Regions from separate parts of the Terrabacter sp. 2RAF25 genome, predicted to be linked through region 2. Evidence: predicted binding sites of a transcription regulator. Region 2 holds the regulator's gene; each other region holds the start of a gene.
What was found. Region 2 encodes LexA, which represses DNA repair genes until DNA is damaged. Its sites were predicted from a motif close to TCGAACANNTGTTCGA; they were not measured.
Positions count from the first base shown of each region.

Region 1: the regulator LexA is predicted to act here: its motif matches at 4,561-4,576, upstream of AB4091_RS07740 (DUF222 domain-containing protein).
Region 3: the regulator LexA is predicted to act here: its motif matches at 7,841-7,856, upstream of AB4091_RS14300 (DUF6504 family protein).

Region 1 is NZ_JBFRGJ010000002.1:964,145-974,287, forward strand. It holds gene AB4091_RS07720 (LacI family DNA-binding transcriptional regulator) at 1-1,029, opposite strand, end outside; gene AB4091_RS07725 (glycogen debranching N-terminal domain-containing protein) at 1,189-3,393, shown strand; gene AB4091_RS07730 (SRPBCC family protein) at 3,489-4,175, shown strand; gene AB4091_RS07735 (PLD nuclease N-terminal domain-containing protein) at 4,161-4,415, opposite strand; gene AB4091_RS07740 (DUF222 domain-containing protein) at 4,580-6,214, shown strand; gene rocD (ornithine--oxo-acid transaminase) at 6,311-7,516, opposite strand; gene AB4091_RS07750 (cyclic 2,3-diphosphoglycerate synthase) at 7,752-9,335, shown strand; gene AB4091_RS07755 (hypothetical protein) at 9,332-9,835, shown strand; gene AB4091_RS07760 (DUF4389 domain-containing protein) at 10,013-10,143, shown strand, end outside.
Region 2 is NZ_JBFRGJ010000008.1:210,909-221,051, reverse strand. It holds gene nrdR (transcriptional regulator NrdR) at 1-218, opposite strand, end outside; gene AB4091_RS18820 (Crp/Fnr family transcriptional regulator) at 681-1,106, opposite strand; gene AB4091_RS18815 (sensor histidine kinase) at 1,291-2,547, shown strand; gene AB4091_RS18810 (hypothetical protein) at 2,465-3,136, opposite strand; gene AB4091_RS18805 (alpha/beta hydrolase) at 3,328-5,115, opposite strand; gene AB4091_RS18800 (hypothetical protein) at 5,112-5,438, opposite strand; gene AB4091_RS18795 (LysM peptidoglycan-binding domain-containing protein) at 5,738-6,139, opposite strand; gene lexA (transcriptional repressor LexA) at 6,402-7,100, shown strand; gene AB4091_RS18785 (hypothetical protein) at 7,177-8,106, shown strand; gene AB4091_RS18780 (phosphotransferase) at 8,118-9,194, opposite strand; gene AB4091_RS18775 (Sir2 family NAD-dependent protein deacetylase) at 9,178-10,143, opposite strand, start outside.
Region 3 is NZ_JBFRGJ010000005.1:125,188-135,330, reverse strand. It holds gene pknB (Stk1 family PASTA domain-containing Ser/Thr kinase) at 1-1,850, opposite strand, end outside; gene AB4091_RS14330 (LysM peptidoglycan-binding domain-containing protein) at 2,004-2,972, opposite strand; gene AB4091_RS14325 (Rv2175c family DNA-binding protein) at 3,240-3,641, shown strand; gene AB4091_RS14320 (polyprenyl synthetase family protein) at 3,733-4,827, opposite strand; gene AB4091_RS14315 (methylenetetrahydrofolate reductase) at 4,934-5,842, shown strand; gene AB4091_RS14310 (hypothetical protein) at 6,055-6,564, opposite strand; gene AB4091_RS14305 (DUF4126 domain-containing protein) at 6,716-7,456, opposite strand; gene AB4091_RS14300 (DUF6504 family protein) at 7,967-8,416, shown strand; gene AB4091_RS14295 (SAV_6107 family HEPN domain-containing protein) at 8,451-8,918, shown strand; gene AB4091_RS14290 (DNA polymerase III subunit alpha) at 8,924-10,143, shown strand, end outside.

The DNA.
Region 1 (10,143 bases), on a different contig from region 2:
GCCCGCGGGGGTCGAGCTGGACCTGATGACCAGCTCGGGGCTGAGGAGGAGTCCGTGGGCCGCGGGCGCGTGCGGCACCGCGCCGATCCCCAACAGGTGGAGGACGTGGTCTGCCACCTCGTCGAGGGGTTGGTGGAGGCTGGTGAGGCCGAGCGCCTCGGCGAGGTCGGTGTCGTCGAAGCCGACGAGTCCGAAGTCGGGGCCGCAGCGCAGGCCCCGCTCGGTGAGAACCTGCCACGCACCGAGGGCCAGGGTGTCGGACGCACAGACGATCGCCCCACCACGGCCGAGGGCGTCGATGAGCGACGCCGCTGCTGCCGTCGCCGACTGGAGCACCTGCTGCGTGCCGGCGGACCACTCCGGGTGGGCCAGGCCCAGAGCCTCGGTGGCCCGGGCCCAGCCCGAGCGACGGTCGTCGCCGACGGGAGAGCCCTCGGGCCACCCGAGGAAGCCGATGCGCTCGTAGCCCTGGTGGGCGAGGTGACGGACGGCGGCGTCCACCCCGGCTGCGCCGTCGACGTCGACCCAGGACGTCACACTGGGGTCGTCCCAGACCCGGCCGAAGGCGGCATACGGCACGTGGTTGGCGTCGAGCCACGCAGGTCGGGGGTCGTCGTGTCGGGTGTCGGTGAGCACGAAGCCGTCGGCGATCCGGCGGGCGACGAGGTCCTCGTAGGAGGAGACCGGGCGCGCGGGGTCGGGGGCGGTGAAGGGAACGATGTGCGACCCGTGCCGTCGGGACGCCGTGGTGAGCGAGATGAGGAAGGTGTCGAGGATCGCGCCGAGCCGGCCGAAGCCGTGCGAGTTGATCTCGAGGCCCCACGCGCCGGCGCGCTCCTGCTTGAGCTGCTGGGCGGCCCGGCTCGGGCGGAAGCCGAGGCGCGCGATCTCGCGCTCGACCCTCTCGAGGGTCCCGGGGGCGACACGGTCGGGGGAGTTCACGACGTTGCTCACGGTCTGGCGCGAGACCGACGCAGCCCGCGCGACATCGTTGATCGTCGCCCGCGGTCGCATAGGCCTGGAGGTCACCCTTGACGCCTGCCTGTCTAAGTGGAACGGTCAAATATCCCTTTGAACGTTCCAACTGCCTTTTCCGGATACTCTTGCCTCGCTCCATGACATGTCAAGAGGTGCGACGATGCCGTGCCCGGATGGCGACCGACTCGTGACCTTCGGTAGGAGCAGCAGATGAGCGCTGAGAGTGTTGAGAGCACCGCGGGCGGCGCGCAGAGCGCTGTGAGCGCCGAGAACAGCGAGAGACGGGACGGCGTCGGCACGCCCACCCACCATCGCCAGCCGTGGCTGCACGCCCTCTCCATCTGCGTCGACGGCAACGGCACCGCGCTGAGTGCCGGTGACGGCTCGATGTCGGGCTCGGGTGCCGACGGCTTCTTCGTCGACGACCAGAGGGTCGTCTCCCGCTTCTCGGTCGCGCTGGGACCGTCGGACCTCGTCGACGTCGCGCACGCGAGCCGCGGGGCCGGCAGCGAGTTCTTCCTCTCAGCCCGCGGCCTCGGCGACCCCGGCCCCGACCCGACGGTCGAGGTGCACCGCAGCCGACACGTCGCTGGAGGCAGCCTCACCGAACGGATCGCCGTGGTGTCGCGAGCTGCCACGCCGGTCAGCGCCGACCTCGTGGTGACGATCGCCGGCGACGGGGCCGACATCGGTGCGGTCAAGGCAGGGCTCCCCGCGGGGACGCCCCTGGCCGCGAGCCTCGCGAGCCTCGCGAGCCTCGCGACCGGAGCACCCGACCACGCGTCGGTCGCGACCTGGAGCACCGAGCGGCTCGCCACCCGCGTGAGCTTCGGGCCCACCCCGGCGTCCGTCGACACGACGGCCGACGGTGTCGTCGCAGTCTTCCCCGTCGCGCTCGGCTCGGGCGGCCGGCTCGACGTGGAGGTCGTCGTCACGACCGAGCGACTGGTGGGCTCGAGGTTCGACGCCGATGCCGGGTCCGCGGCGGTCGACTGGGCCGAGTCCGTGGCCGTGGCTGCCGCCGACCCGCGGCTGGGGCGGCTCGTCGACGCCTCGCTCGCCGACCTGCAGAGCCTGCTCCTGACCGACCCGGAGAGTGCCACCGACATCTTCGCCGCCGCCGGAACCCCTTGGTACCTCACGCTGTTCGGCCGTGACTCCATCTGGGCGGCGCGCATGACCCTGCCCCTGGGCACGACGCTCGCGGGCGGCACGCTCCGCGCACTGGCGCGTCGGCAGGGCAAGGCGTACGACGTCGCGACAGCCGAGGCCCCGGGCAAGATCGCCCACGAGCTGCGCCGCACCGAGCACGCCGACCCGGCCGCCGGGTTCTCGTTGCCCCCGGTCTACTACGGCACCGTCGACGCGACGGCCCTCTGGATCTGCCTGCTCCACGACGCCTGGCGCTGGGGGATGCCCGAGGACGAGGTGCGGGCGCTCCTGCCGAACCTGCGGGCCGCTGCGCGATGGCTAGCCGGTGACGCCGCCCCGGACGGCGACGGTCTCCTCAAGTACGTCGACGAGAGCGGCCACGGTCTCGTCAACCAGGGGTGGAAGGACTCCGGGGACTCGATGCGCTTCCGCGACGGGTCGATCGCGTCGGCACCGATCGCGCTCGTCGAGGCGCAGGCGTACGCCGTCGAGGCCGCCAACGATGCAGCCGTCCTGCTGCGCGCGCTGGGCACCGACGAGGGTGACGCGGCGCTCGCGGAATCGTTGGAGGCGTGGTCGGCGACCCTCGCGGGCGCGATCCGCGACCGCTTCTGGGTCGGCCACGGCGACGAGCGCTACCTCGCCATGGCCATCGACGGCACGGGCCGCGCGGTCGACGGCGTCGGATCGAACATGGGCCACGTGCTGGGCACCGGCGCCCTGACACCGGACGAGGCCCGGCTCGTCACCGACACCCTCACCGGCCCGACGATGCTGCGCCGCTTCGGGGTGGCGACGATGGCCACAGACAACGGCGGTTTCAACCCCATCGGCTACCACACCGGCTCGGTCTGGGTGCACGACACCGCGATCTGCGCCCTCGGGCTGGCTCGGGAGCGGCACTCGGCCGAGGGGGCGACGGTCGTCAGCCGCCTGCTCGACCTCGGCGAGGCCTTCGACTACCGGTTGCCGGAGCTCTTCTCCGACGCCGGCGCCCTCGACCGACCGGCCCCCTACCCGGCGTCGTGCCGGCCGCAGGCGTGGGCGGCAGCGTCCGCGGTCGCGATGGTGACCGTCGCGCTGGGGCTCTCGGCCGACGTGCCGTCGCACACCGTCACCGTGCGTCCGCCGGCGTCGCTGCCCTTCGGCGCCATGACGGTCACGGGGATCCGGGTGGGGTCGGCACGGCTCACCGTGAGCGTCGATGCCGCAGGAGGCGTCGAGGTCGAGGGGCTGCCCGACGGGTTCACGCTGACCACCTGACTGTCACCGCCCGGGTCCGGTGAACCCGCCCGACTGCGCCTGCGTGAGGGCGTAACGTCGAAGGAGAGGGTGAGCCGATGGCCCAGGGGGTGGTCATGAGCACGCAGACGTCGCGACCCGCGCGGAGCCACGGGCTGCTCGGCGTGTCCGTGGGGATGCTCGCGGGTTGGTCGGCGCTGACGTTCCGGACGGCATACCTGCACTGGGGGGCGGCCACCCACGAGACCACCGAGCGCCTGCCCGGTGACGAGCTGATCCCGTCGGCCGGCCTCGTCTCCACGCGAGCCGTCACGATCGAGGCGCCCCCCGAACGGGTCTGGCCCTGGGTCGCGCAGCTCGGCCAGGGGCGCGGCGGCTTCTACAGCTACGACGCGCTGGAGAACCTCGCCGGTTGTGACATCCGGAGCGCCGAGACCATCGAGCCCGCGTGGCAGCACCCGCAGGTCGGCGACGAGTTCCGGCTCCACCCGCAGGTGGTCCTCCACGTCGCGAGCGTCGACCCGGGCCGGTCGCTGGTCGTCGAGGGCCGGGCGCGTCCGGGCGAGCCGGCGCCGCCCTACGACTTCACGTGGTCGTTCGTGGTGCAGCGCCACCCGCACCTGGCAACTCGGCTTCTCGTCCGCGAGCGCTACGGCTACACCCACCGGTGGTCGCCCCTGCTCGTCGAGCCTCTCGCCGCCGTCAGCGCGCTGATGAGCCAGAAGATGCTTCGCGGCATACGTGATCGCGCGGAGCGCAAACCCGCCGGCGCCGCGCCGGGGCCGACGTCACGCGTCGGCTGACTCCGTGAGCAGCTCAGGGGCGGCGACCTTGCGACCGCGGGCGAAGTAGGCCAGCGGACCCACGAAGTTCACCGCGATGATCGCGGCCCACATCGCCTTGCTGCCCTCGACCTCCTCCGCCGGCCGGCGTGCCAGGTCGGCCCACGCCGTCGCCGCGAGCGACAGCTGCACGCACCCCGCGACGATGGCCGCCGTCCTCTGGCCGCTCGTCAGCTCCGACCACTCCTTCTTCCTGGCCATGGCCCCTCCTCGGGTCACTCCGACAACCGGGGGGGCGCCCCTCGCCCCTCTTCCGGAGTAGCACGCCCGCACCACCTGCCGCAGTCGATGTGACCGACGAGACGGGTGGGGTGCCGCCCGGCTCGGGCAAGACCACTGTCAGTGGTCGAAGATATGTTCGACTCATGGCAGCAGACCTGTCGACGCTCGAGCTCCTCCGGGGCCGGCTCGCCGACCTGGAGGCGCGACAGCGCGCCGCAGGTGGCGCGTCCCAGGCTGGTTTCTGGGAGCAGTTCTCGGGGCGTATGCCGTCGCAGCCGTCGCAACCGTCGCAGCCGTCGCAGCCGTCGCAGCCGTCGGTCGGGTCTGCGCGGGGCCGGGTCAGGGCGGGGCTGGCGCCTGAGGCGCGGCCGGCCTCGAAGCCGGGTGGAGCCTGGGCCGGGCTGTCGATGGAGCAGCTCGAGTCGGTCGACCTGCTCGAGATGCGGTGGCTCGACACCGCCGGCTACGAGCAGATGGTCAACGACCCCGTCTGGATCGAGTCCGTCGAAGAGCACATCGAGGCCCGCACGCAGGCCGGCGCGGCGGCGAGGAACGACGCCGCGGCGGACGTGATCGCGATCGAGGCGAGCCTCGGCGTCGGGCTGCGGTCGCACGGTGAGGGTGACCTGCTCGCGGCGACGGAACGGGCCGCTCAGCAGCGGCGCGGGTTGGAGGTCTCGCTGGTGACGCTGGTGTCCGAGCTGGTCTCGCGTGGCGTGCAGGCGCCTGGTGGGCTCTCGCACACCGACTGGCTGCGGGCGCACGACCCGAGCCTGACCGCGGGCCAGGCGAAGGCGTTCGTCACCGTCGGCGCCGCGTTGGCGCAGGCGCGGTGGGCCAGGTTGCCGATGCTGGTCGCGACCCAGCAGGTCACCGTGGCCAATGTGGCCCAGGTCATCGACTTCGACACCCGCACCGGCCCGGTCGCCGACCCCGACGAGCTCACCAGCGCCCTGGCCGACCTGACCGGGCAGGCGGCGCGGCTGCGGCCGGAGGAGCTGGCCCGGCTCGCCCGGCACCACACCGAGCAGGTCCGGCCACCGCACGATCAGGACCGCCTCGACCGGGGCCGCCGCGCGGCACGCGGCCTGTGGTTCACCGCGCCGACCGCGACCGGCATGGTCGGGCTGCGCGGGATGCTCGACCCGGAGGGCGCGGCGGTCCTCAAGGCCGCGATCGACCCGCTGTCGGCCCCGCGCCCGGACAAGGACGAGACGGGCCATATCGTCGCCACCGTCGCCACCGGCGAGCGCACCGCGGCCCGGCGCCGGATGGACGCGCTGCTCGCGATCGTGCAGCGAGGGGTCGCGGCCGCACCGGGTGTCGCGGTCACCGACAAGGCCAAGGTGATCGTCCTCATCGACTACGACACCCTCACCGCCGATGTCGACCGGATCGCGTCCGTGAACGGCGCCGGAACGACCCTGACCGGCGAGGTGCTCTCGCCGTCGGTGGTGCGCCGGATGGCGTGCGAGGCCGAGATCATCCCGATGGTGCTCGGCCGTGACGGCGCACCCCTCGATGTGGGCCGCGGGCAGCGGCTGTTCACCTACAGCCAGCGCCTGGCCCTGATCGCCCGCGACCAGGGCTGCAGCTTCACCGGCTGCACCGTGCCCGCGACCTGGTGCGAGGCCCACCACGTGCTGCCCTGGCACCGCGGCGGCAGGACCGACCTGACCAACGGGGCACTGCTGTGCCCGAAGCACCACACCCACGTCCACGAGCACGACCTGACCGCGACCGTCACCGCGACCGGCGTCACCTGGCACACCAGATGACCCCGCCCCGCACCCCGCCCCAAGCCGGCGGGGCCAGCGCCATGCCCGCCAGCGGGATGTCCGGGTGCCGGCTGCCGTCATCGCCGCGGACGGGCCTCAGTGCAGAATCGCCCCGAAGGCATCGAGCAGGATCTGGATGTCCGCCTCGGTCACGACGAGCGGGGGAGCGATGCGCACCGTCGACCCGTGGGTGTCCTTGACGAGCACGCCGTGCTCGAGGAGACGGTGAGAGGCCTCGCGTCCGGTCATCAGGGCGGGGTCGAGGTCGACGCCGGCCCAGAGGCCGCGGCAGCGCACCGCGTCCACACCGCGCCCGACGAGAGAGCGCAGCCCCGCCTCGAGCTGCACGCCGAGCCGGCGCGCCTGCTGCTGGTACTCGCCCGTCGAGAGCAGACCGACGACGGCCTGGCCGACCGCCGTTGCCAGCGGGTTGCCACCGAACGTCGACCCGTGGCTGCCCGGGGTGAAGACGCCGAGCACGTCACGGTCGGCGACGACGGCCGACACCGGCACGATGCCGCCACCGAGCGCCTTGCCGAGCACGTAGACGTCGGGCACGACGTCCTCGAAACCGCACGCGAACGTCGTGCCGGTGCGGCCGAGCCCTGACTGGATCTCGTCGGCGATCATCAGGACGTTCCGGCTGCGGGTCAGCTCGCGAACGCCGCGCAGCCAGCCTTCCGGCGGGATGATCACACCGGCCTCGCCCTGCACGGGCTCGAGCAGCACCGCCACGGTCTCGTCGGTGATCGCCGCCTCGAGCGCCTCGAGGTGGCCGAAGGGCACGATGTCGAACCCGGGCGTGTAGGGCCCGTAGTGGTCGTGCGCGACGGGGTCGTCGGAAAAGCTGATGATCGTCGTCGTGCGGCCGTGGAAGTTGCCGGCCATGACGACGATGCGGGCCCGCCCGTCCGGCACGCCCTTGACCTCGTAGCCCCACCGCCGCGCCGTCTTGATGGCTGTCTCGACGGCCTCGGCGCCGGTGTTCATCGGCAGCACGAGCTCCTTGCCCGCCAGCATCGCCAGGTCGCGGCAGAACGGCCCGAGCCGGTCGCTGTGGAAGGCGCGGCTGGTCAGCGTGAGGCGGTCGAGCTGGGCGCGGGCCGCTCCCACGAGGGCCGGGTGCAAGTGCCCGAAGTTGAGGGCGGAGTAACCGGCGAGAGCATCGAGGTAGCGGCGCCCTTCCACGTCGGTCACCCAGGCACCCTCGGCGCTCTCGATGACGACGGGCAGGGGGCTGTAGTTGCTCGCCACCCAGTCCTCGGCGAGGGTGACGTGCTCGTGGGTGGGGGTGCCGGGGATGGGGAGGCGGTTCGGGCCGGTCTGCTCGCGGGCCCCGGGTCGTGCGGCCGTGTCGCTCACCCCCCGATCGTCGCACCGTCGCCGTTGGACGGCAGCACATTCCGGCGTGACCCCGCTCTCGGCCGTGTGCCGTGTCGTCGGCCCGGTGGGACACTGGCGATGGCGGGTCCCGCAGCCAGGACTACCCGCGATGGGGTGTGTCGGTCACGTCGGTGACCCAGCCGCGGAGATGGCCATGCGCAGCAGCACCGATCCCAGCACGGATCCCAGCACCGACCCCAGCACCGACCCCAGGACAGATCCCAGCAGCATCGCTCCCACCGGTGCCGACACCTTCGACGGGCATCGCACCCGCGTCGTCATCCTCGGCGCGGCCGGACGCGACTTCCACGACTTCAACGTCGTCTTCCGCGACGACCCGACCCACGAGGTCGTCGCCTTCACGGCGACCCAGATCCCCGACATCGAAGGCCGGCGCTACCCGTCAGAGCTCGCGGGTCCCCTTTACCCAGAAGGCATTCCGATCGTCGCCGAGTCCGAGCTGGCCGACATCATCGAACGCGACCACGTCGACGTCGTCGTCTTCGCCTACTCCGACGTGCGCCACGAGCAGGTCATGCACCTCGCATCGCAGGTCATCGCGGCCGGCGCCGACTTCAGGCTGCACGGCGCCGCCCACACGATGCTGCCCAGCTCGCGCCCCGTCGTCGCCGTGACTGCCGTGCGCACCGGAGTCGGCAAGAGCCAGACGACCCGCTACCTCTCGCGCCTGCTGCGCGACCTCGGCCTGCGCGTCGTTGCCGTGCGCCACCCGATGCCCTACGGCGACCTCGCCGCCCAGGCCGTCCAGCGCTTCGCCACCCACGCCGACCTCGACCTGCACGACTGCACGATCGAGGAGCGCGAGGAGTACGAGCCGCACCTCGACAACGGCGTCATCGTCTACGCCGGCGTCGACTACGAGCGCATCCTCCGCGAGGCCGAGCAGGAGGCCGACGTCATCCTCTGGGACGGCGGCAACAACGACCTGCCGTTCTACGTGCCCGACCTGCACCTCGTGCTCGCCGACCCGCTGCGCCCGGGTGACGAGGCCACCTACCACCCCGGCGAGACGAACGTGCGGATGGCCGACGTGGTGGTCATCGCGAAGTGCGACTCGGCGAGGCCCAGCGACATCGAAGCGGTCGAGGCATCAGTGCAGATGCTCAACCCAGGAGCGACGGTGCTGCGCGCGGACAGCCCTGTCACGGTTGACGATCCTGCGGCACTGCGAGGCCGACGCGTCATCGCCGTCGAGGACGGCCCGACCCTCACGCACGGTTCGATGACCTACGGGGCCGGGGTCGTCGGCGCCCGGGCCGCCGGTGCCACGGAGATCGTCGATCCGAGCCCGTACGCCGTCGGGTCGATCGCCGCGACCTACGCGAAGTACCCGAACGCGCGGGGTGTGCTGCCCGCCATGGGCTACGGAGCCGCCCAGATCGGCGACCTCGAGGCGACGATCCGGGCTGCCGTCGACGCAGGGGTGTGCGAGGCCGTCGTCGCCGGCACGCCCATCGACCTGACCCGCGTGCTGTCGGCGCCGGTCCCCGTCGTGCGCGCTCGCTACGAGCTGCGTGAGGTCGTGCCGGGCGGCCTGGCCGCGGCCGTGCGCGCCGCCCTGCCTGCGGAGCTGCTCGAACGGCATACGGGAGCGGAAGACGCGGCCGCTGCGAGCCCCACGGGCTCCGCCCCCACCCCCACCTCCAACCCGACCTCCACGCCCACGTCCACGCCCACCTCGTCGGCGCCCTCCGTGCCGGCCGGGAGCGCGTCATGAGTGCCGCAACCGAGCACCAGCCGTCCGACTCGCGCGACCACCGGGCGGGCCACCTGTCCGAGCCTCGCGAAGCGCCGCCCCCCGGTCGTGCCGGTCGTGCCTCCAGCACGACCGGCAGCTACTTCGGCGGCGCCGTCGTCAACGTGGTCCTGCTTGTGCTCGTCAACCGCTGGCCCGGCTGGGAGGTGGTGCCGTTCCTCACCGACCGGATGCCGCTCGTGCTGGGCCTGGTCAACGCCTCGCTCGTCGTCGGCATCGTCGTCAACCTCGTGCTCACCGTGTGGCACCCGCCGCGGCTCAAGGCCCTCGGCGACCTCGCCATCGGCGCCGTCGGCACCGCTGCCATGGTGCGGATCTGGCAGGTCTTCCCGTTCGACCTGCAGGGAAGCGCCTGGGAGACGGTCGTTCGCGTGCTGCTCGTGGTCGGTCTCGTCGGCACCGGCATGTCGATCCTGGTCGCGTTGGTCCGACTCGTCCGGGGTGGGCGAAATAGGACGTGAGTCCAACCACGAAAATCCCATGATTGCAAGCAAACTCATCAGAACGGCGTAGCGTCGAAGGACCGGGGAAGTCCAGGACGCCGACACAGCCGTCCGCGTCGCCCCGGCGCAGGACGACACGGCCTTTTCGCCGAGACAGGTCGCTGGAGCATGTCCGGAACCAGCAGCCCCCCACCCGTGCGCGCTTCGCACCCCACCCGCCCCCACCTGGTGGCCCTCGTGATCGGCTGCCTCCTTCTCCTTCCCGGTCTCGGCCTGCTCCTCGGGGGCGCGGGCCTCGGCATCACGTATGCCGTGGGCCGGGACAC
Region 2 (10,143 bases):
CCCTGGCACGACTTGCGCACGCCGGAGAGCACCTTGGCCCGGCTGAACGGCTCGGAGGCGCCCGACCGCTTGATCACGTTGAGGCTCGAGGTCTCGAGCGTCGTGAAGCGGCGGTTGCACTGCGGGCACTGACGCCGTCGCCGGATGCAGGCGCCGTCGTCGGTGGTGCGCGAGTCGATGACCCGCGAGTCGGTGTGGCGGCAGAACGGGCAGTGCACGTCTGGTTACCTTTCCTTCCCCGAGACCCGGTCGTTCAGCGTGGTGCGGCCGCTCCCGTATGCCGTCCGGGTCGGGACCCAACGCAGACCGGTGTTCGTGGGACCGGTCGGGGCTGGGGACAGAACTGGGGATGACGTGGGGATGACCTGTGCGTAACCCCCTTGCGGCTGGGGACTACATGTGGACGTCTTACATCTGTGTAACTACTAGATGTAGGGGTAACTGTAGGCACGCTGTGACCTCGATCGCAAGCGAATCGCGAACGTCCGTCGCGACGTGTCGCTGACCTGCACAAACGTCACACAAGCCTCATCCGCCCCGGCGTGTCGCACCCAGGCCAGGCACCGCGTCTGCGCCGAGGCACCCCAACATCTTGGGGTGCCCAGCATCGCCCACACCAGCATCTGCGGGCACGTCGGCACGCCGGAGCCCCGGATCCCCGGGGCGCCACGGACGAGCGGTCAGCCGGCCACCTCGGTGAGGCGTGCCTCGAGCTGCCGCACCCGCCCGACCAGACCCTTGAGCAGCAGGATCGCCGTGTGCGGGTGCTTGGCGATCAGGTCGTTGAGTGCTGCCTGCGACAGCCGGAAGGCCGTCGCCCCGTCCGGTCCACTCGTGACGGTCGCCGAACGATCGGCGCCGTCGATGAGGGACATCTCGCCGAAGTAGTCGCCCGTCGACAGCTGGGAGGAGCGCCTGCCGTCCACGTCCACCTCGGCCGATCCGTGGATCAGCATGAGCATCCCGCCGCCGGCGTCGCCCTGACGGACCAACGGGACACCGGGCCCCACCTCGACGGTCGAGCCGCGGGCGATCATCTCCTCCACGAGGTCGTCCGGCAGCTCGCAGAAGAGCTCGACGGCGCACAGCGAGTCCTTCAGGCTCATGGGCCCTCCTCACCACAGGTTGCGACCAGAAATCCGCTCTTCAGACGGTAGACCCAGGTGACGGTCGCGTGAGCCGAAACCCCGAAGCGCACGCGATGACGTCGACGGCCTCCGCCTCTCACGCGCGCGACATGACGCAGCAGATCCTTGCCCAGGGCCACCTCGATGACGCAGGCTTCGTTTCGTGACAAACCGGACGGTCGTGGACGAGCACTCGGACCAGGCGCAGCGGCGCGACGTCGCCCTGTGGCGCTACGACGTGCTCGGTCGCGCGCCGGGCCGCGAGCTGCAAGCGCTCGTCGACATCGCCGCGCAGCTGTGCGCCGTCCCGACGGCCGCCATCAACCTCATCACGTCGACCGAGCAGCAGCAGATCGCCACCACCGGCTTCGAACCGTCGATCTGCGCGCGCGAGGACTCGATGTGTGCGGCCGTGCTCGAGCACACCGACCGGGTCGTGGTGCCCAACGCAAGCGTCGACGAGCGCTTTCGCGACAACCCGTTCGTCACCGGGATCCTGGGCGACGTCCGGTTCTACGCCTCGGCCCCCCTCACGACCCCCGAGGGCGTGATCGTCGGTCGCCTCTGCGTCTTCGACGGCGTGCCCCGTGAGCTCGACGAGGCGCAGGAGGAGGCACTGGTGGCCATCGCCGAGCGCGTCGTCGACGTGCTCGAGCTGCGCCTGCGCACGCGCGAGCTGGAGGACTCGCTGGCCGCTCTGACCCAGGCCCGCGACGAGCTGCACCGCTCCAACGAGGCGCTCTCGGTCTTCGCGGGCCAGGTCAGCCACGACCTTCGGACGCCCCTCACGGCCATCATGGCGAGCACCGAGATGCTCGGCCAGCGGGAGGCCGTCGTCGCGGACCAGTGGTCGGGTCGCCTCGTGGCCACGGCGTTCCGATCCGCCACGCGCATGGCCGGCATGATCGAGCAGATCCTCGCCCATGCCCGTGTCGGAGCCGAGCTGCACAAGTCGCCGACCGACCTTCGCACCGTGCTCGACTCGGTGCTCGAGGACCTCGCCCCGACGCTCTCCGCCCGACGGGCCTCCGTCGATGTCGGCGACCTCCCGAGCATCCCGGCGGACGCCCAGCAGCTCTACTCGGTGCTGCTCAACATCGTCTCCAACGCGATCAAGTACGCCCGTCCCGACGTGCCGCCGGCCATCGCCATCACCGCAGACCAGCACGACCGGTCGTGGCGGATCTGCGTGCGCGACAACGGCATCGGCATCGCCCCGGCCGACCGCGGGCGGGTGTTCGACCTCTTCAACCGGGTCGAGACCTCGGTCGACGGCAGTGGCATCGGGCTGGCGACCGTCAAGCGCATCATCGAGGCACACGGCGGCTCGATCGGGATCAGCCCCGTCGACGGACCCGGCACCATCGTGTGGTTCGAGCTACCGGCGGCCGACAGCTCCGACGAGGTCCGCGAGTCCTGACCGGCCTCTGCGCCCGCCCAAGCACCAACCAGGCGACCCCGAACGACACCGGCGCACGCAGGTCGATGAATCCGCCCTGGACGACCAGCAGCGCGAACGTCGATGCGGCGGTGCCGTCGTCCATCGACTGCAGGAAGGACGTGGCGCCCGCAGCCACACCACCGTCGAGCACCGCGGCCGCGGCGAGCACTGCGACATCGACCAGAGCTGCGAGTGCTGCCCAGCGCAGGCGCTCCCCGACCGTGCCCGACGGAGCACCCTGACGGATCGGTCCTGAGAGGCCGACCAGCCGGTCCGGCCCGAGCGGATCGAGCGGATCGAGCGGCCCGACCGCCTCGAGGGCCCCGAGCTCCCCGAGCGGCTCGGCACGGTCCTGCGCGGCAGGCTGCGCGCCGGGCTCGTCGACGGGCCCGCTCACCGGGTCGCTGCGCGGCTGCAGCCCGGACCGGGTGAGGGCCGCAGCCAAGGTGACGCCGAAGCCGGCGACACCCAGCAGCACCGGTGACGACGCGGCGATGAGCACAGCGTCGGCGGCCGCGGCCGGGCCGTAGCCGGCCCACGCGACGAGCACCGGTGGAACCGCCTGCACGACCGCACTACCCAGGCATGCCCGCGCGACGAGGGAGTCCCTGCGGTCTCGGGCCAGGCGTCCGTGGGAGTGGCCCCTCGCCTGGCCGCCCCATCGCAGCGGGTCTGCCCGCGTCGCGTCGCCGTGAGCCGGTCCGGGCATCCGACGCTGCACCTGACGCGATGTGGCTCGGCCCGGTGTGAGGGGGCCGCTCACGGCACGAGCCTCGGCCAACGCAGCGGGTCGGACCCGAGACTCGGCCCCGTCGTGGTGCAGGCGCGCTCGTCGGCACCCTGCACGATGCGCAGCTCGGGCCGGCCGGCCGCGACCGCCACCAGGTTGTGCGCGCTGTCGGTGCCCGCCCTCAGGTAGTCCGAGTGGCCTGTTGACGTGCGGCCCGCGTCGACGAAGGCGGCCCGGGGCCGCATCCAGTGGTTACAGCCTGAGCCAGGGTCCTTCAGTGCGAACGTCGAGAGCCGCAAGGACCCATCCACCTCGGACGGGCGCGTGCCGTGCACCATCCAGCCGTAGCTGAACACGTCGTCGCCGACGGCGCCCAGAACGTTGAGCGCACCTGGCTTCAGTGCGGTCTGCGCGATGTCGGTGAACGGCAGTCCGGGAGCCCCGAAGACCACGACGTCGTCGATCGAGCTCGTGCGCAGACTGGCGAACCCGGCCAGCGTGGCGCCATAGGAGTGCGCCCACACCGTCTGGTGCGCGGGCCCGTCACGGGCCGCCTCGAGCCCGGTCACGAAGTCCGCGAGGGCTCCTGCGTTCTCGCGGGCAAGCTTGCCGTTGAGGACGTTCCGGTCGATGGACGACGTGATCTCGTGCACCTGGGGTGCGTCGTAGCCGATCCACGTGACGACGGCGACATCCTCCCCCTCTGCGATCGCCCGCGTCTCGGAACGCATCCTGACGAACGTGTCGTCGTAACGCCCCAGGTCTGCACCCACCATGGTGGACAGGCCGCCCACGAAGGTGACGACGTGCTCGGCACGGTCGACGTCTCCCACGGCGACGACGGCCTTGAGGTCGGGCTCCCGAGCGTCGAGGAGAAGCAGCTTTCGCGGCGCCCCGTCACGGCGGGCGAGGACGTCACGCACCGCGCGTATGCCGTCGAGCTGCTCCTGTGCTCGCGTTCGCTCGGCGGCGTTCCAGGGCGACGCCTGGCGCTGCGCCTCGCGTGCCCGAGCGGTCGCCGTGCGCTCGGCCCGGTCGAGAAGGACCAGGTTCGCCTCGTGGCGCGCGGCCGCCGGCACCCCGTCGCGAGGACCCACCCACTCAGGTCGCTCGCGAAGGGCCTGGTGTCGCTCCTCGTCAGTGAGGGACCGCCACCACGCCGCCGACGCGAAGACGCCGGCGGACGCCTGGGGCGGCACCGTCAGGTCGCTCCCTTCGAGGTCGGAGTCGGTGGTCGACTCAGCCGCCGGTCGAGCCGTCGATCCCGCCGCAGCGAGAGAGGTGGCTCCTCGCGCCGCGGCCAGGAGCGCGCGGTGCAGGTCTTCGTCGGTGCGGGTGGCCGCGCGCCGAGCCTGCTGCAGGCAGGCGTGGACCTCGGCCTTGAGCAGGTCGTCGAGGCGCGCTCGGTGCGACTCCCCGACCGGGTCGCCGAGGGAGGATCGCACCGGGAGGAACAGTCGCCCGTCGGCGTCGACCCAGGCACCCTCGTCGGACGCGCGGTGGTCGGCACGCCCGACCAGCTCGAGCGCGCTCTGCAGGCGTTGGGCGGCGTGGGCCACGGCGTTCGCCGCCACCGCGATGCTGCTCGCGAGCTGACCCAACCCGGCGACGACGGTGCCGTAGCGGTCGGCCGCGGCGCCCGAACCGGCACCGGTCCAGCGGGGCGCGGCCGAGCGGCGCCACAGCACCAGCTCGGCGAGCACGACGAGCCGGCACCGCCGCTGTTCCAGCCGCCGGCTCACCTCGAGCAGCAGCTGCGGACGGGAGGCGCGGATGTCGCGCACGGACAGGCCCGGGCCCACGGCCGTGGTGCTCACCGCGTGCCGTCGGCGGCGGCGCCACGTGCGTCACGCCGGGTGGCGCGGAGCGCTTGCCGGGCCACCTGTTCGACGGCGTCGTAGCCGTCGGCGGCGAGGCTGACGCGGCGACCGAGCTCGCGCAGCTCCCACTGTGCCGTCGACAGCCGCGCCTGCCACGCAACCGCCACCTGCGACAGCCCCGAGGCGCAGCGACCACCCGGCAGGGCGATCGCCACCGGCCGGAGGTCGTCGGCCACCCCGAGGCGCCGCACCTGCCCCAGCACGTCCTCGATGGTGGCCACGCTCTCCCGCAGTGCCGCGGTGTCGATCTGGTATCTCATGACCTGCTCCCTTCCCGAGGCCAGCCACGCTAGGTCGCCGACTCGGGGCCCGGCTGGCGTCATCCACAGGCTCGGGAGGGTGGTCGTGACACGGCAGCACCCCAGACCCAGAACGCACACAGCAGAACGCCGCACCCCCTTCAGGGGTGCGGCGTCCGGGCGGCGACGGCGGGGTCGAAGCGCCGTCACCGCCAGCCGCTGGAGGTGGAGCCAACGCGGCCGATGGGGTGGGTCGAGACGAGCGGGAGCCGGCCGGGCGGCATACGCAAGGAAGCCTCAGGCCCAGGGGGCTCCCGTTGTCAGCGACTCGGGACGACGAGCTGCTGCCCGACGTGTATCTCGGTGGTGCTGAGGCTGTTGGCGACCTGGAGCTCGACGACACCGTCGGCGACGGACAGCTGAGGCAGCTCCCGCGCGGCGATGCCCGACAGCGTCTGACCCGAGCCGACCGTGACCGTGTGGGAGCCGGAGGACGCCGAGGCCAGCTGGCCGGCCAGTCCGACCGCCAGCAAAGAGACGAGCGCGGCGACGAGGAGCGCGACCACGAGCCGACCGAACCGGGTCAGGCGCAGGGGCGGCTGGGCGGCCCGGGCGGCACGGACGGCCTCACGCCCGGTCGGCACCAGCACGAGGTGCGGACGGGCCGCGGGCTGCTCTGTGGTCTGCGGCTGACGAACGGCCTCGAGGACGATGGCGCTCATGGTGACCTCCCCTTGCTCCTGAACTGGCGAACATGTGTTCGATAGAACGTCTGTACGATTTGTAGCACGTATGTTCGAGGAAGTCGAGACACGCATCGAACAGGTGTTTGGCAACTGTGTTCGAACCTCGTTACTCTTTCCTCACACCACACACCTCACCAGCCACCACTGACACTGGCCCTCGAGCGGTCCTCGAGCACTTCTCACGCGGTCTCGAGCCAGGTTCAGCACACGGTCTGACGAGCCGACGAAGGGGATCACCATGGGCGTGACCGAGCTTCCCGATCGCGAGACCGGCGACGGACTGACCGTGCGCCAGCGGCGCGTGCTCGAGGTGATCCGCAACTCCGTCGACCGCCGGGGCTATCCGCCGAGCATGCGCGAGATCGGTGACGCCGTCGGCCTGGCGAGCCCCTCGAGCGTCTCCCACCAGCTCAACGCTCTGGTGACCAAGGGTTACCTGCGCCGCGACCCCAACCGCCCGCGCGCCCTCGAGATCGTCTCCCCCGACGCGACGGCCGAGGAGGTCGGCTACCGCAGCGGAGACCACTACGACACCGAGACCGACTCCGGCGACGCCCGTCCCGAGGCGTCCTACGTGCCCGTCCTCGGCCAGATCGCGGCGGGCGTCCCCATCACGGCCGAGCAGGTCGTCGAGGACGTCTTCCCGCTGCCGAAGCAGCTCGTGGGCGAGGGCGACCTCTTCCTGCTCAAGGTCAACGGCGACTCCATGGTCGACGCCGCCATCTGCGACGGCGACTGGGTCGTCGTGCGCCAGCAGCAGCACGCCGACAACGGCGACGTCGTCGCGGCAATGCTCGACAACGAGGCCACCGTCAAGACGTTCAAGCGCGTCGACGGTCACGTCTGGCTGATGCCGCACAACGAGGACTTCTCCCCCATCGACGGCGACCACGCGACGATCCTCGGCAAGGTCACCGCCGTGCTGCGCCGCATCTGACGAGCGGGGTCGCCCGCCGCGGCGGGGGCCCGCTTCCAGTAGGCGTATCGCCTCGGCGGGCGCCACACTCTGACGAGTGAGTCCTGCAGAGGAGACCGCCATGGCAGCCGGGCGCACCCGCGACGTCGTCTACACCTACCGCTACCTGCGGGGCGCGATGATCGCGCTGTTGCTCATGCTGCTGCTTTCGGTGGGCTACGAGTGGTGGTGGGAGACCGGCCACACCTGCTGGCTCGGCTCGATCAGCGCCTACTACTACACGCCCGCGCGGACCGTCTTCGTCGGCTCCCTCTGCGCCCTAGGCGCGAGCCTCATCGCCTACAAGGGGCACTCGTCCGAGGAGGACGTGCTGCTCAACTTCTCGGGATTCATGGCGTTCGTCGTCGCCATGGTGCCGACCGTGCCCGACGACCGCTGCGGGCCGAACGCCTACACGCAGACACCGGCCGAGATCGCGGCGGCGGTGCGCAACAACATCTGGTCGCTCGTCGTCGTCGCCGTGATCGCGGCCGTCATCGTCGCAGCGCTCAAGCGGGGCGCCGTGCGGCGCGATGCCGCTGCGCGACCGACGACGCGGTCGGTGCTCGTGACCCTGGGGTGCGCGGGCGTTCTGCTGGTGGAGCTCACCCTCTTCCTCGTCCTTCGCGACCGTTTCATCGCCCTGAGCCACGGCATCGCCGCGGCAACCATGGTGGCCGGGGTCATCGCCGTCATGGTGCTCAGCGCGCTGCGCACCGAGGCGCGCCACCGGGCGGTCGGCGACGACGACGACGGGCGGGGCTATCGCCGCATCTACCTCGCCATCGCGGTCGCACTCACCGTCGCCTTGGCCGCCACGGTCGTCGCGGCGCTGACGGTCAGGGGCTTCGCCCACCTCGTCCTCGTCGCCGAGGTGATCGTCATCGTGCTCTTCGCGACGTACTGGGGCGTCCAGACGAAGGAGCTGTGGGACCTCGGCGAGGTCTCAGCCGACGAGGCGCGCGACCTCGGGTCCCGCGTCGAGTAGCCCTCTGCGGCTCACGACAGGGGCGTCGGTTCGCCGAGCGACCCGAGCCACCACGTGCCCGCGTCGCCGTACTCCGTCCGCTCTTCCGCCGTCATGGTGGCCACGACCCGCAGCCAGGACTCGGCGCGAGCGAGCCGTCCCAACTGCAGTGCCGCGGGCAGCGCCCGGCGGAGCCGGGTCGCGGGAACGACGTCGCTCCACACCTCGAGCCCTGCGTCGGCCACCCGTCGCAGCCGTGGGTCGTCGGGGGCTGCCTCGAAGCGGTGCACAAGCACGTTGAGCGGGATGAACAGTGCGGTGAGGGGGTGCGTCAGCACTGCGTCGCCGAAGTCGAAGAAGCGCATGCCCCCCGGCCTGGCGAAGACGTTGTTGGGGTGCAGGTCGTTGTGCACGAGGTTCACGCCCGTCCCGAGGGCGTCGAGCTCCTCGCCCCAGCGTGCGACCGTGGGGAGGAGTCGGTCGAGCCTCGCTGCCACCTCCGGCCCCATCCGCCGCGGGTCCCCCTCGGGCAGCGCGACCAGTGAGGCCGTCCTCCCGCTCACGTATGCCGCCGCGTGCGTCGGGTGGAGCAGTGCTGCGCCGGCCGCCTCGAGCTCACGCTCGTGCCCGACGAGCTCGCGCTGCAGGTGCATAGCCTCCGCGGCGACGCGGCACCACGCGTCGACGTCGTCATCGGCCACGGTGTCGGCGAAGACCGGGCCCTGGTCGGGCGCGAGGTGCAGGCCTCGCTCGAGGTCGGCGGCGACGACCGGCACCACCCGGTCGGGGGCGAGCCGGTCGAGGACGACGAGCAGCGCGGCCTCGAAGGACTGGTGCGCGCAGTTCTGCTTCGCCCAGTAGGTCGTGCCGTCGGACGCCAGCGCACGCCACACCGTCGACCATGGTCGCTGGTGGACGGGCTCGAGACGGACGAGCTCGCTGCCGAGCCCACCGAGGGCTTCCTCCAGCCACGTACGGAGCTCGGCGGCGAACCCCTCGGACGCCCAGCGCACGGAGGGGCCGGGCCCCTCCTCCGGCAGGGCGGCATACCTCCTCGGCGGGTCGTCGGGGCGGTCCGCACCGCCCTCCGAGTCAGTGGCCGAGGGCATCGCGCAGCTCGGTCAGGGTCTGCCCCAGCGGCGCGTGGAGGCGGATCGTCGCCTCGGCGTCAGCGCGGGTCGCCGACCGGGTGACGATGGCGACGGGCACGGCGCGCTGGTGGGCGCGGCGCACGAAGCGGTAGCCACTCATGACCGACAGCGACGAGCCGAGCACGAGCACGGCGCCGGCCGCTTCGACCAGGCCGAAGCAGCGCTCGACGAGCGCCTTGGGCACGGACTCGCCGAAGAAGACGACGTCGGGTTTGACGGTGTCGTTGCCGCAGACGAGGCAGCGCGGCGCGTGGAAGGACTCGACGAGGGCGTCCGCCAGCACGATGTCACCGTCGGGCCGCACCTGCTCGCCCCACTGGGACCCGACCGAGGTCGCGGCCTCGGCGAAGCGCGCCATGAAGCCAGGGTTGGCCTCGGTCATCCTCTCGTGCAGGCCGATTCGTGAGGTGTACTCGCCGCAGGTCAGACACACGGCGCGCTCCAGCGACCCGTGCAGCTCGACGACGTCGGTCGCGCCCGCTGCCTGGTGCAGGCCGTCGACGTTCTGCGTGATGACCGGGCCGACGTAGCCGGCTCGTTGGAGGTCGGTGACGACCCGGTGGCCCTCGTTGGGGGACGCGGCGTTGAACCGCTGCCAGCCGATGTAGCTGCGGGCCCAGTAGCGACGACGAGCACCGCTGCTGCCCGCGAACTCGCCGTACGTCATCGGCTCGACCCGGCGCGTCCCGTCGGGCCCCCGGTAGTCCGGGATGCCCGACTCGGTGGACAGGCCCGCGCCGCTCAGGACGACCACGCCGCCGGCGCTGACGAGGTCGACGAGGTCGTCGAAGGTGCCGAGGTCGTGCGTCTGCAGCGGCAGCGTGCGCGACGTCGACAGCCGGGTTGTTGCGCCCGGAGCGCCCGTGGCGCCTGTCGCGTCCGTCGCCCGAGGAGGTATGCCGGTCGG
Region 3 (10,143 bases), on a different contig from region 2:
TCCTGCTGGTCGACGACATTCGGCACCGGCACCATGACGGGGCCCTTCGACACCACGACGGTGACGGCATCGCCCCGGTGCAGCGAACCCTTGGCGGGGCTCTGGGACACGACCTGACCGGCCGGGACGGTGTCGCTGTTGACGTCCTCGGCGCGCGCGACGGTCAGGCCGGCCTTGGTGATCGCGGCGGACGCCGCGTCGAAGGCCGCCCCGGTCACGGCGGGGACCTTGATCGGCTCACGGCCCTTGGACACGACGACCGCGACCTCGGCGTTGCGCCGGACCGACGCCCCCGCAGCGGGATCCTGGGAGATGATGACGCCCTCGGGGACGGTCTCGCTCCAGTCCTTGCTGGTGGCGCCGAGGCGCAGGTTCACGGGGGTGAGGGCGGGTCCTGCTGCGGCGACCTGGGTGCCGACGAGCTGGGGGACCGCGTAGCGCTCCTTGCCCTTGGAGACGACGACGCGCACGACCGACTGCTTGCCCAGCGCGCTGCCCGGGGACGGCTCGACCAGGAGAACGACACCCTTCGCCTTGGTCTCGGAGAACTGCTCGACGGTGTCCATGCGCAGCGACGCCTGCTCCATGGCGGTCTCAGCGCTGCTGACCTGCTGTCCGACCACGCCCGGGACGAGGGTGGTGCCCCCGGGGCCGGCGGTGAACCACCAGCCACCGAAACCGATGCCGGCGACGAGGAGGACCACCGCGGTCCACACGGGCCACCGACGGGAGCGACGGTGCGGGCGTCGGTCGATGGGCATCGCGGCCGTGTGCTCGAGGCCGGGTGGGTCGTCGTGCACGGGCAGTCCGCCCAGGGCCACGGCACCTGGGCGGCGGACGTCGTTGGGCCGGGTGCGACTGCGCTCGGGAACAGCTGAGGCCGGGGGACGGCTGACGCCGTCGGGCAACCGGCTCGTGGCCGACAGGGCGGGCAGCGTGGAGGTGGCCGTGCCGGGGGACTCCGAGGCGCTGACTTCACCCCGCCGGTCGAGCTCGCCGGCAGACAGGCCGCGCCTCACCGACCGGACAGCCGCCACGAACGAGGCGGACGAGTCGAAGCGGTCGTCGGGCTCGACGGCGGTGGCCCGGGCCACGAGGGCGTCGAGGTCGGCCGGCACGGCCGGCACGACCGATGACGGGGAGGGGATGGAACCGTGGACGTGGTTGTAGGCGATCTGGATGGGCGTGGTGCCCGTCACCGCCTTGCGCCCCGTCAGCATCTCGAAGAGCAGCAGTCCGGCGGCGTACACGTCGCTGCGAGGGTCGGCCACACCGCTCTCGACCTGCTCGGGGGACAGGTAGGAGACGGTGCCGAGCAGCACCCCGGTCTGGCTCGTCGCGGTCTGGTTGTTGATGGCCCGCGCCAGCCCGAAGTCGGCGACCTTGACCTCGCCGTCGCGCCTCACGATGACGTTCTCGGGCTTGACGTCGCGGTGGATCATGCCCGCCGCATGGGCAGCCCGCAGCGCGAGCAGGATCGGCTCGAGGATGGCCAGGGACTCACGCGCGGTGAGGGGGGCCTCCTCGTGGATGACCTCGCGCAGGGTCTTGCCCGCGACGAGCTCCATGGCGAGGAACACCTCGCCGTCGTCCTGGCCCTGGTCGAAGACGGCCACGACGTTGGGATGGCTCAGACGGGCCGCCGAACGGGCCTCGGAACGGAAGCGTTCGACGAAGACGTCGTCGGCGGCGAGCCCGGGGCGCATGATCTTGAGCGCGACCTCCCGGTCGAGCCGTGAGTCCAGCGCCACGTAGACAGAGGCCATGCCTCCGTCTGCGAGGTGGGAGAGGATGCGGTACCTGCCGTCGATCACCCGACCGACGAGGGCGTCCGCCACGCTGGACGTCACGCACCGGAGTTTACGGGCTGAAGGTGCCCATCCCGTGCAGGCCAGCCGGGGAGGGGTCTCGCGGCGCGGGCGCGCTGCCCGCCCCTGAGGCGCGCCGACGACGCCGCGAGACCACCCGCCGCCGCTCCGCCGTCCGGCGGAGCGGCACCTCGGTCAGAGGCGGTCGTAGATGGCCAGGACGCTGGCCACGTAGCGCTTGGTGTCCTCGTAGAGCCCCTTGGTTCGGACTGAGTAGAGCCCCTGGTAGTAGCCGGCGATGGCCTGCTCACGGGAGTCGGCACTGGCCTGGAGCGACCGGATGATGAGCACGCCCGACGTGATGTTCTGGCGGGTGTCGAAGCGGTCCAGCGACCGTCCTGCGAGCTCCGAGGCCCACGTCTGCGAGACGGGCATGATCTGCATGACCCCGACGGCGTTCGTGTAGGAGACGGACCGCTGGTGCCAGCCCGACTCGAGCCAGGCGATCGCCAGGGCGAGCTTGGGGTCAACCCCGTGACGTGCTGCCGTGGCGCGGATGATCGCCGCCGTCTCGGTGCGGCTCGGAACCTTCGCCGCTGCCAGCTTGGCCTTGCTGGCGGCGACGGCCTTCGCCGTCTGGGCCGACACGGAGTAGCCGGACGGGGGCGCCGGGGTGGGCTTGGGTGCCGAGGTGGCAGCGGCAGCCGTCGATCCCGCGCCGGGGACCACGACCTTCTGGCCGACGAAGATGACGGCGCTGCTGCGGAGCTTGTTCGCGGCCAGCAGCTTGGTGAGCGAGACGGAGTACTTCTTCGCGATGTCGCTCATGGTGTCGCCGGTGCGCACCACGTGGACAACGTCGCGGGCCGACTGCCGCGCGGGGGTGGCTGCGCGCGCGCTCGACGCGGCCGCGCCGGAGCGTGCCGGTGCGGCGGAGGCGTCCCTGCCGGGGACGAGAAGCTTCTGCCCGGGGTGGATGAGCGAGCCACCGAGCGCGAGCCTGTTCTTCTGGGCGATCGCGTGGACGGTGGTGTGGTTTGCGATGGCGAGGTGCCAGATCGTGTCGCCCGGGCGCACGGTGACGGTCTTCCAGGGCGTGGCGGCCACAGGAGCCACGACCGTGTGGGCGGGCGCGGCTAGGGCGGCGACGTCGGCGAAGGGCATGGTGTGGAGTCCTTTCCTGGGGCCCGGGCTGGTGCAGAAGACGGTGCAGAAGACGTGCAGAAGGCGTGGAGGGGCGTTCGGAAGGGGTGGGCCGTCGATCCTGAGGGGCGGATGTTGCACCTGTGAATGCTGTGGCGCCTGTGACGATAGCGCACATTTGAGCACTAAACTAAAAGTACATCCGTGTAATTCACCAGAGGGTGCGGTCGGTCGCGGCTCACGCGGCAGGTGTCCTGCGGCCCGGCCGACGATGGCAGACTCGTGCCCGTGAACGACACCTCCGCACAGCCCGACCAGACCACACCGGACGCCACCGACCTCGAGACGCTGGTCGGGGAGTGGCTGACCGTGCCCGACGCCGCCGAGCGGCTCGGTGTGCCGTTGTCGCGCGTGCGTCAGATGGTGGCCGACCGCGAGGTGCTCGCTGCGCGCATCGGCGAGCGCAGGGTCACCGCCATCCCCGCCAAGTTCGTCGACGAGACCGGCCCGAGGCCCGAGCTCCGGGGCACGTTCACGGTCCTCGCCGACGGTGGCATGGACGACGCCGAGATCATCGAGTGGCTCTACACGCCGGACGCGACCCTGCCGGTCGACGGTGCCCCCATCGACGCCCTGCGCGCCGGGCACAAGACCGAGGTCCGGCGGCGGGCGCAGGAGCTCGCCTTCTGACCCTTCCGCCTCTCCGAACCGACCGCGCCGGTTGCGCCGACCTCGCCGGTTGCGCTGGTCGAGTCGATCGCGCTGGTCGAGCGGCAGCTCGCTAGGAGTGGCGAGCCGTCGAGACCGCGACCAGCGCTTCGAGCACGTCGAGGGCGGACGAGTCGTAGTGGCCGGTCTCACGGGCGCGCTCGACCGCCTTGCGGGCATCGTCGGCCAGGCTGGTGATGAGGCCCTCGACCCGGTCGACCGCGCCCGTGCCGACGAGCACGTGGCGGATCGCCTCGACCCCGGTGAGCTCGAGGTCGTCGCGGCCGAGCAGCGACTCGACGGTGTCGCGGTCGGTGGGTGAGGCCGCGTCGAGGGCGTACGCGACAAGCACCGTTCGCTTGCCCTCGCGCAGGTCGTCGCCGGCGGGCTTGCCCGTCGCCTCGGGGTCGCCGAAGACGCCGAGCAGGTCGTCGCGCAGCTGGAAGGCCTCGCCGAGGGCCAGGCCGTAGTCGGAGAGCGGTGCCAGGGACTCCTCGGGCGCGCCGCCCACGAGCGCGCCGATGAGCAGGGGGTGCTCGATGGTGTACTTCGCGCTCTTGAACCGGATCACCTTGCGGGCCGAGGCCACCCGGGCCTCCAGGTCGAGACCCTCCCAGCCACGGGCCGACTCGAGCAGGTCGAGGAACTGGCCGCCCATCAGCTGCGTGCGCATCAGGTCGAAGAGGTGGCGCCCGCGGACGAGCTCGTCGCCGGGCAGCCCGCAGGTGGCATACAGCTCGTCGCACCACGTGAGGCAGAGGTCTCCGGCCAGGATGGCGGTGCCCTCGCCGAAGCGGTCGGAGTCGCCTGCCCAGCCACGCACCTGGTGCAGGCCGGCCACGGCCCGGTGGGCGGACGGCATACCTCGTCTGGTGTCGCTGCGGTCCATGACGTCGTCGTGGAGCAGGGCTGCGCCCTGGAAGAACTCCATGCTCGCGGCGAGTCGGACGAGGGCGTCGGAGTCGTCGCCGCCGGCCGCACGGTAGCCCCAGTAGAGGAAGCCCGCGCGAAGACCCTTGCCCCCGGAGAGCAACCCGGACACGGCAGACACGAGCGGTGCCGTCTCGTCTCCGATCGCGGCGAGCGACCGCGTGGCCCCGGCGATCTGCGCGTCGATCGCCTGCTGGACCCGACGGCGCAGCACGTCGAGGTCGGTGGGGGTCTGCACGAGGTCCTCCATCGAGTCGCGGGAATCGTCGTCAGCCTACGCGGCGCGCCGGCCGCCGCGTGAACAGCCCACGCACCGCGTGCACGCTCGGCCTAAGGTGTGCGGCATGGCACACGGCACGGCATCCTCCATGGCGCGGGCAGAACGGTTCACCCGGTCCATCCCGGCGATGATCGAGGCCGACGCCCCGACCTTCAGCTTCGAGTTCTTCCCGCCCAAGGACGACGCGGCGGAGGCGCAGCTGTGGGACGCGATCCGCCGGCTCGAGAAGGTCTCACCGAGCTTCGTCTCGATCACCTACGGCGCCGGCGGCGGCACGCGCGACCGCACGGTGCGCCTCACCCAGCGGGTGCTCGAGGCGACCTCTCTGACGCCGATGGCGCACCTCACGTGCGTCGGCCACTCCGTCACCGAGCTGCGCGGCATCGTCGGGGCGTATGCCGCCGCCGGGGTCCGCAACATCCTGGCCCTCCGAGGTGACCCCCAGGGCGGCCTCGGCCAGCCGTGGGTCGCCCACCCCGAGGGGCTCGACCACGCCGACGAGCTCGTCTCGCTCGTCAAGGGCCTCGGCGACTTCACCGTGGGTGTCGCGGCCTTCCCCGACGGCCATCCCGAGTCCAGCGCCATCGAGGAGGACGCCCAGACGCTCATCCGCAAGGAGCAGGCGGGCGCGCAGTTCGCCATCACCCAGATGGTCTTCGACGTCGACAACTACCTGCGGCTGCGCGACGAGCTCGTGCGGCGCGGATCGGCCCTGCCCGTGGTGCCCGCGATCATGCCGATCACCAACGCCCGCCAGGTGGTGCGCATGGCCCAGCTCGCGGGTCAGCCCATGCCGACCGCCGTCACCGACCGGCTCGACCGGCACGGCGACGATGCGGACGCGGTGCGGGCCGAGGGCATGGCCATCGCGACCGAGTCGTCGCAGCGGCTGCTCGACGAGGGTGCCCCCGGCATCCACTTCATCACCATGAACCGCTCGTCGGCGACGCTCGAGGTCTTCGGCAACCTCTGAGCGCCGGCGCCACTCATCACGCTGCGGATCTGTCTGCGGCCGGTGTCGTCCCGGCAGCAGTGGGTGCCGACTGATCCGCAGCGTGATCGTCTCGGTCATCAGACTGCGGATCTGTCTGCGGCCGGTGTCGTCCCGGCAGCAGTGGGTGCCGACTGATCCGCAGCGTGATCGTCTCGGTCATCAGACTGCGGATCAGTCGGCATCCGGTGTGGTCAGGTCGTGGCCGACGGCGTGGCGGTGCTGCCCGGCGTCGTGGATCCGCCCTGCTGACCCTGGGGACCGTCGCCGTCGTGGTCCCCACCGCGGCCGCCACCCGGGCCGCCCTCGTCGACGGACGTCACGGCGAAGGATGCATCGACCTTGACGGTGACATGCGTGCCGTCGGTGCGCACCATGTGTGCCTCGTAGACGCCGTCCGAGTCGGTCTCGACGCGCTCGATCGTCGCGGTCGGCTCCTTGGCCTTGGCGGCGGCCGTCACCTTGGCGGCCGTGTCGCCGGTGAGCAGCGTCTCGTCGGACCGCATCGGCTTGCTCGGGTCGGTGTTGCCGTTACCGGCGCCGCCGCCCGTCCCCTCGCCGAGCTGGCCGTAGGCGGCGCCGTTCGCGGCAAGGCTGGTCGTTCCCGTGCTCTCGTCCGCGCTTGCGAGGGCGGCCCCGCCGAGCGCGAGCGCCGACGCGGCCACGATGCCGGCGCCGGCCAGCGCGATGGTCTTGTTCTTCATGCGTTCCACTCCTTCGATGGGCTGGCCTCGTGCCAGCTGGATCCACCGTCGGAGACGGCCCTGTGCCAGGGCCCTTGCCGTCGTGGGCACGTCCTGTGAGTCGGTGCACCTTCCTGTGAGGTGCTCGCCCGTGCTCGCCGTGGCGCGGCGGTCAGGTCTCCTGGTCGAAGGGACGCTCGGGTCGGGCCTCGGCGGGTGGCACCGGGGGAGGTGGCCCGGACCCCCGGCCACGGCCGAGGCCCCATCCGGGTCGGCGTCCAGGGTCGTGACGTGGGTCGACGGCTCCGGCCGCCGGGGCGGAGATGCCCACCCTCTCGCCCCAGGCGTCGTAGCGCCGCTTGTAGCGCCGGATGCGACCGGCGAGCTTGTAGACGAGGAAGGCTCCGAGGGCGAGGAGGAGGAACGCGATCGCGGCGGCCCACCACGGGTGTGCGATGGCGAGAGCGGTGACCCCCGTGACCGTGACGTCCTCGGTGGTGCTGACGACGATGTTGCTCGCGGGCTCGGGGGAGGTGTTGACGGCGGCGCGCAGTCCGGCCTTGATGCCGTGCGAGATCAGCGCCGTGACGCCGCCTGTGGCAGCGCCGATCGCTGCGTCGAGCCCGGCGGTCTCGTGGCCGATGAGATAGCCGATGGTCGCGCCCACGGCCGGTCGCACGACCGTGTGCACCGAGTCCCAGACGGAGTCGACGTAGGGGATCTTGTCGGCGAGCATCTCGACCGCGAAGAGGATCCCGGCACCGACGAGCACGTCGGTGCGCGCCAGGGCGTTGGGGATCTGGCTGAGGTTGAAGATCTTGTCGGCCAGCCCGAGGACGAGCACGACGGCGTACGCGTTGACCCCGCTGCCCCACCCGGTGGTGAAGGCCATGGGGATGAGCTCGGCGCCCACGACGCTCCTTCTGTCGTGCGCCGGTCGCGGGTGCGCCGGTGCGTCCATGCCCGGACCGGTCGGCCGAGCTCAGGTCCAACGCCCCTGACGCTCCCCTATTCCCCGGGGTCGCGCAACGGGACGCGCAGGGAGAGGGTGGCCGCCGCCCGGGCCCCGGCAGGGCTCGGCGGGCAGCGGAAACGGGTGCGATCCGCGAGCGGACAGGACCCCTGCGCCTCTCCGTTCGCGGACCGAACCCGCGGTGCCAACTCTTGTCGCAGGGGTTGAGGCGAAACCTGAGCACCACTACTCAGGTTCGCCCGTTTCGTGCCATATGCCGGATGCGTGGCGGCCTGTCCGGCCGTTCTTGACACGGTGTCGGCGCCGGGGGTTACGCTCTTCACATCGAACAAGTGTTCGAACTTTGTTGGTTTCATCAGTCAGTCGTCGGTTGGTTGTCGGGCTGCTCGTGTGGGGCGCGAGTGGCCCGGGTCGTGATGTCCGGCCCGACGTGTCCGAGGGAGACGTGTCGTGGTGCGTAGGTTCAGTGACTCCGTCCAGGTGAGGGTGCGCAGAAGAGAGCAGGAGCCGGAGACCGGCCGGCCGAAGGCCCGAGAAGGCGGGTCGTCCGGGTCGCCGGGGTCGCCGGGGTCTCCGGGGTCTCCGGAGCCGTCGTCCGGGTCGTCGGCCGGGTCGTCGGCGGGGCCGCCTCCGGAGGCGTTCATCTGGCGCGGTCGCCTCTACGTCGTGCGCGGAGTCCTCTCCCAGTGGCGCGAGCGCCGCGCCTGGTGGCGCGACGCGCTCGAGGCCGACGAGGCACAGGTGCGCCCCGGCGAGACGCTGGTCGCAGCAGCGGCCGAGCAGCACGTCTGGCGGGTCGAGGCGAGCCCGGGGTGGTCCTTCGCGCCCGGGGTCTACGACCTCGCCCATGACGAGTCCCCGAGGGGCGACCAGTGGTCGCTCGTCCGGGTCTCCGACTGAGACCGACATGAGACGAGAGAGGAGAACAACCACCATGACCGCCGCCCACGACCTGCGCCGTCCGCCCATCTCGGTTGCCGTGCTCGACCTGCTCGAACGGGGCCGCGCGACCCTCGAGTCCGCGTGCCGCACGAGTGACGCGTCCGAGCGCTACCGCGACTCCCACCTGGGGGCCCTGCGGGCCGCGGCGGCCCTCGTCGCCGCCCGCACCGTCCCGTCGCCGCGCTCCCGTCCGCGCAGCGTCTGGCAGGTGCTGCCCGGGGTGGCCCCCGAGCTGGGGGAGTGGGCAGCCTTCTTCTCCGCGTGCTCGGCCCACCGGTCGATCATCGACCGCGGCGGTCACATCAGTGCCCGCGAGGCCGACGACCTGCTGCGCCAGGCCGAGATGTTCCTCGAGATCGTCCAGGACCTTCTCGGCATCCCGGCGACGATGCCGCTGCCGCAGTCGATCACCCCCGTCTCGGCCGCTCCCGTCCCGAGGAGCCGGGCGAACAGCGCGTGAGCAGCATGACCACCACCACTACCGATTCCAGTACCACCGGCACCGGCACCGGTGCCCACACCGAGCGTCGCCGTCCCGCGACCCGTGGCGGTGAGAGCTTCGTGCACCTGCACGTCGCGTCCGGCTACTCCATGCGCTACGGCACGGCCAAGCCGCACCAGCTCGTCGAGCGAGCCGCAGCCTTCGGGCAACCGGCCCTCGCGCTGACCGACCGCGACGGGCTCTACGGCGCAGTGAAGTTCGTCCGCTCCTGCATGGAGCACGACGTGGCGCCGATCCTCGGTGTCGACCTCGCCCTCGGGCCCGAGCACCCCGAGCGGCGACGACCAGTGCGCACCCCGGTCCGCGGTGGGGCGCTCGTCGACCCCCGGCTGCCGCGCGTCACGGTGCTGGCCCGCGGCAGCGCCACCGGCCTCGCGCCGGGCCAGGGCTGGGCGGCCCTCTGCCGGCTCGTCACCGCGACCCACTTGCGCGGAGAGCGCGGCAACCCGGTCACCACCGCGAGCCTCGTGGCCGAGCACGCGCGTCCGGGACCCGACCCGGACCTCGGCCCGTCTCGCCCGGTTGGCCCGCCCGACCCGCCTGGCCCGACCGACCCGACCGACCCGACCGACCCGACCGACCCGATCGACTCTGCCGGACGTGCCGACCTCGCCGGGACCCATCGGCTCCGGTCCGCCCGACCCAGCGGACGGCATACCTCCGCGGTGGCCGGCGGCCCCTCCCGTCTCGTCGTGCTCCTGGGGCCCGACTCCGACGTCGGCCGCGAGGTGCTCGCCAAGCGACGCGACCGCGCCCGGGCGGCGCTGGAGCGCTGGGTCGCGCTGCTGCCGCGCGGGGGCGTCGTCGTCGAGGTCGTCTGCCACGGCGGTCCCGAGCACCAGCCCGTCAGCCTCGGCCAGGCCGGCCGGATGCTCGCCCTCGCCCGCGAGGTGGGCGTGCCGAGCGTCATCACGGCGGCGGTGCGTCATGCCGACCCGCAGGACGCTGCCATCGTCGACGTCCTCGACGCCGCCCGCCGGCTCGTCGCCCTCGACTCGCGCCACCTCGACCGCGTCACCACGGCAGGGCACCTGTCCCCGACGCCGCTCATGCACGCACTCGCCCTCGACGTCGTGCAGGTCTCGGGCCCCGGGCTCGTCGGGGGCGGCTCGCTCGCCCGCGAGCAGGCGAGCGAGCTGCTGGCCCGCACCACGGCGCTCGCCACCGAGTGCGTCCAGGACCC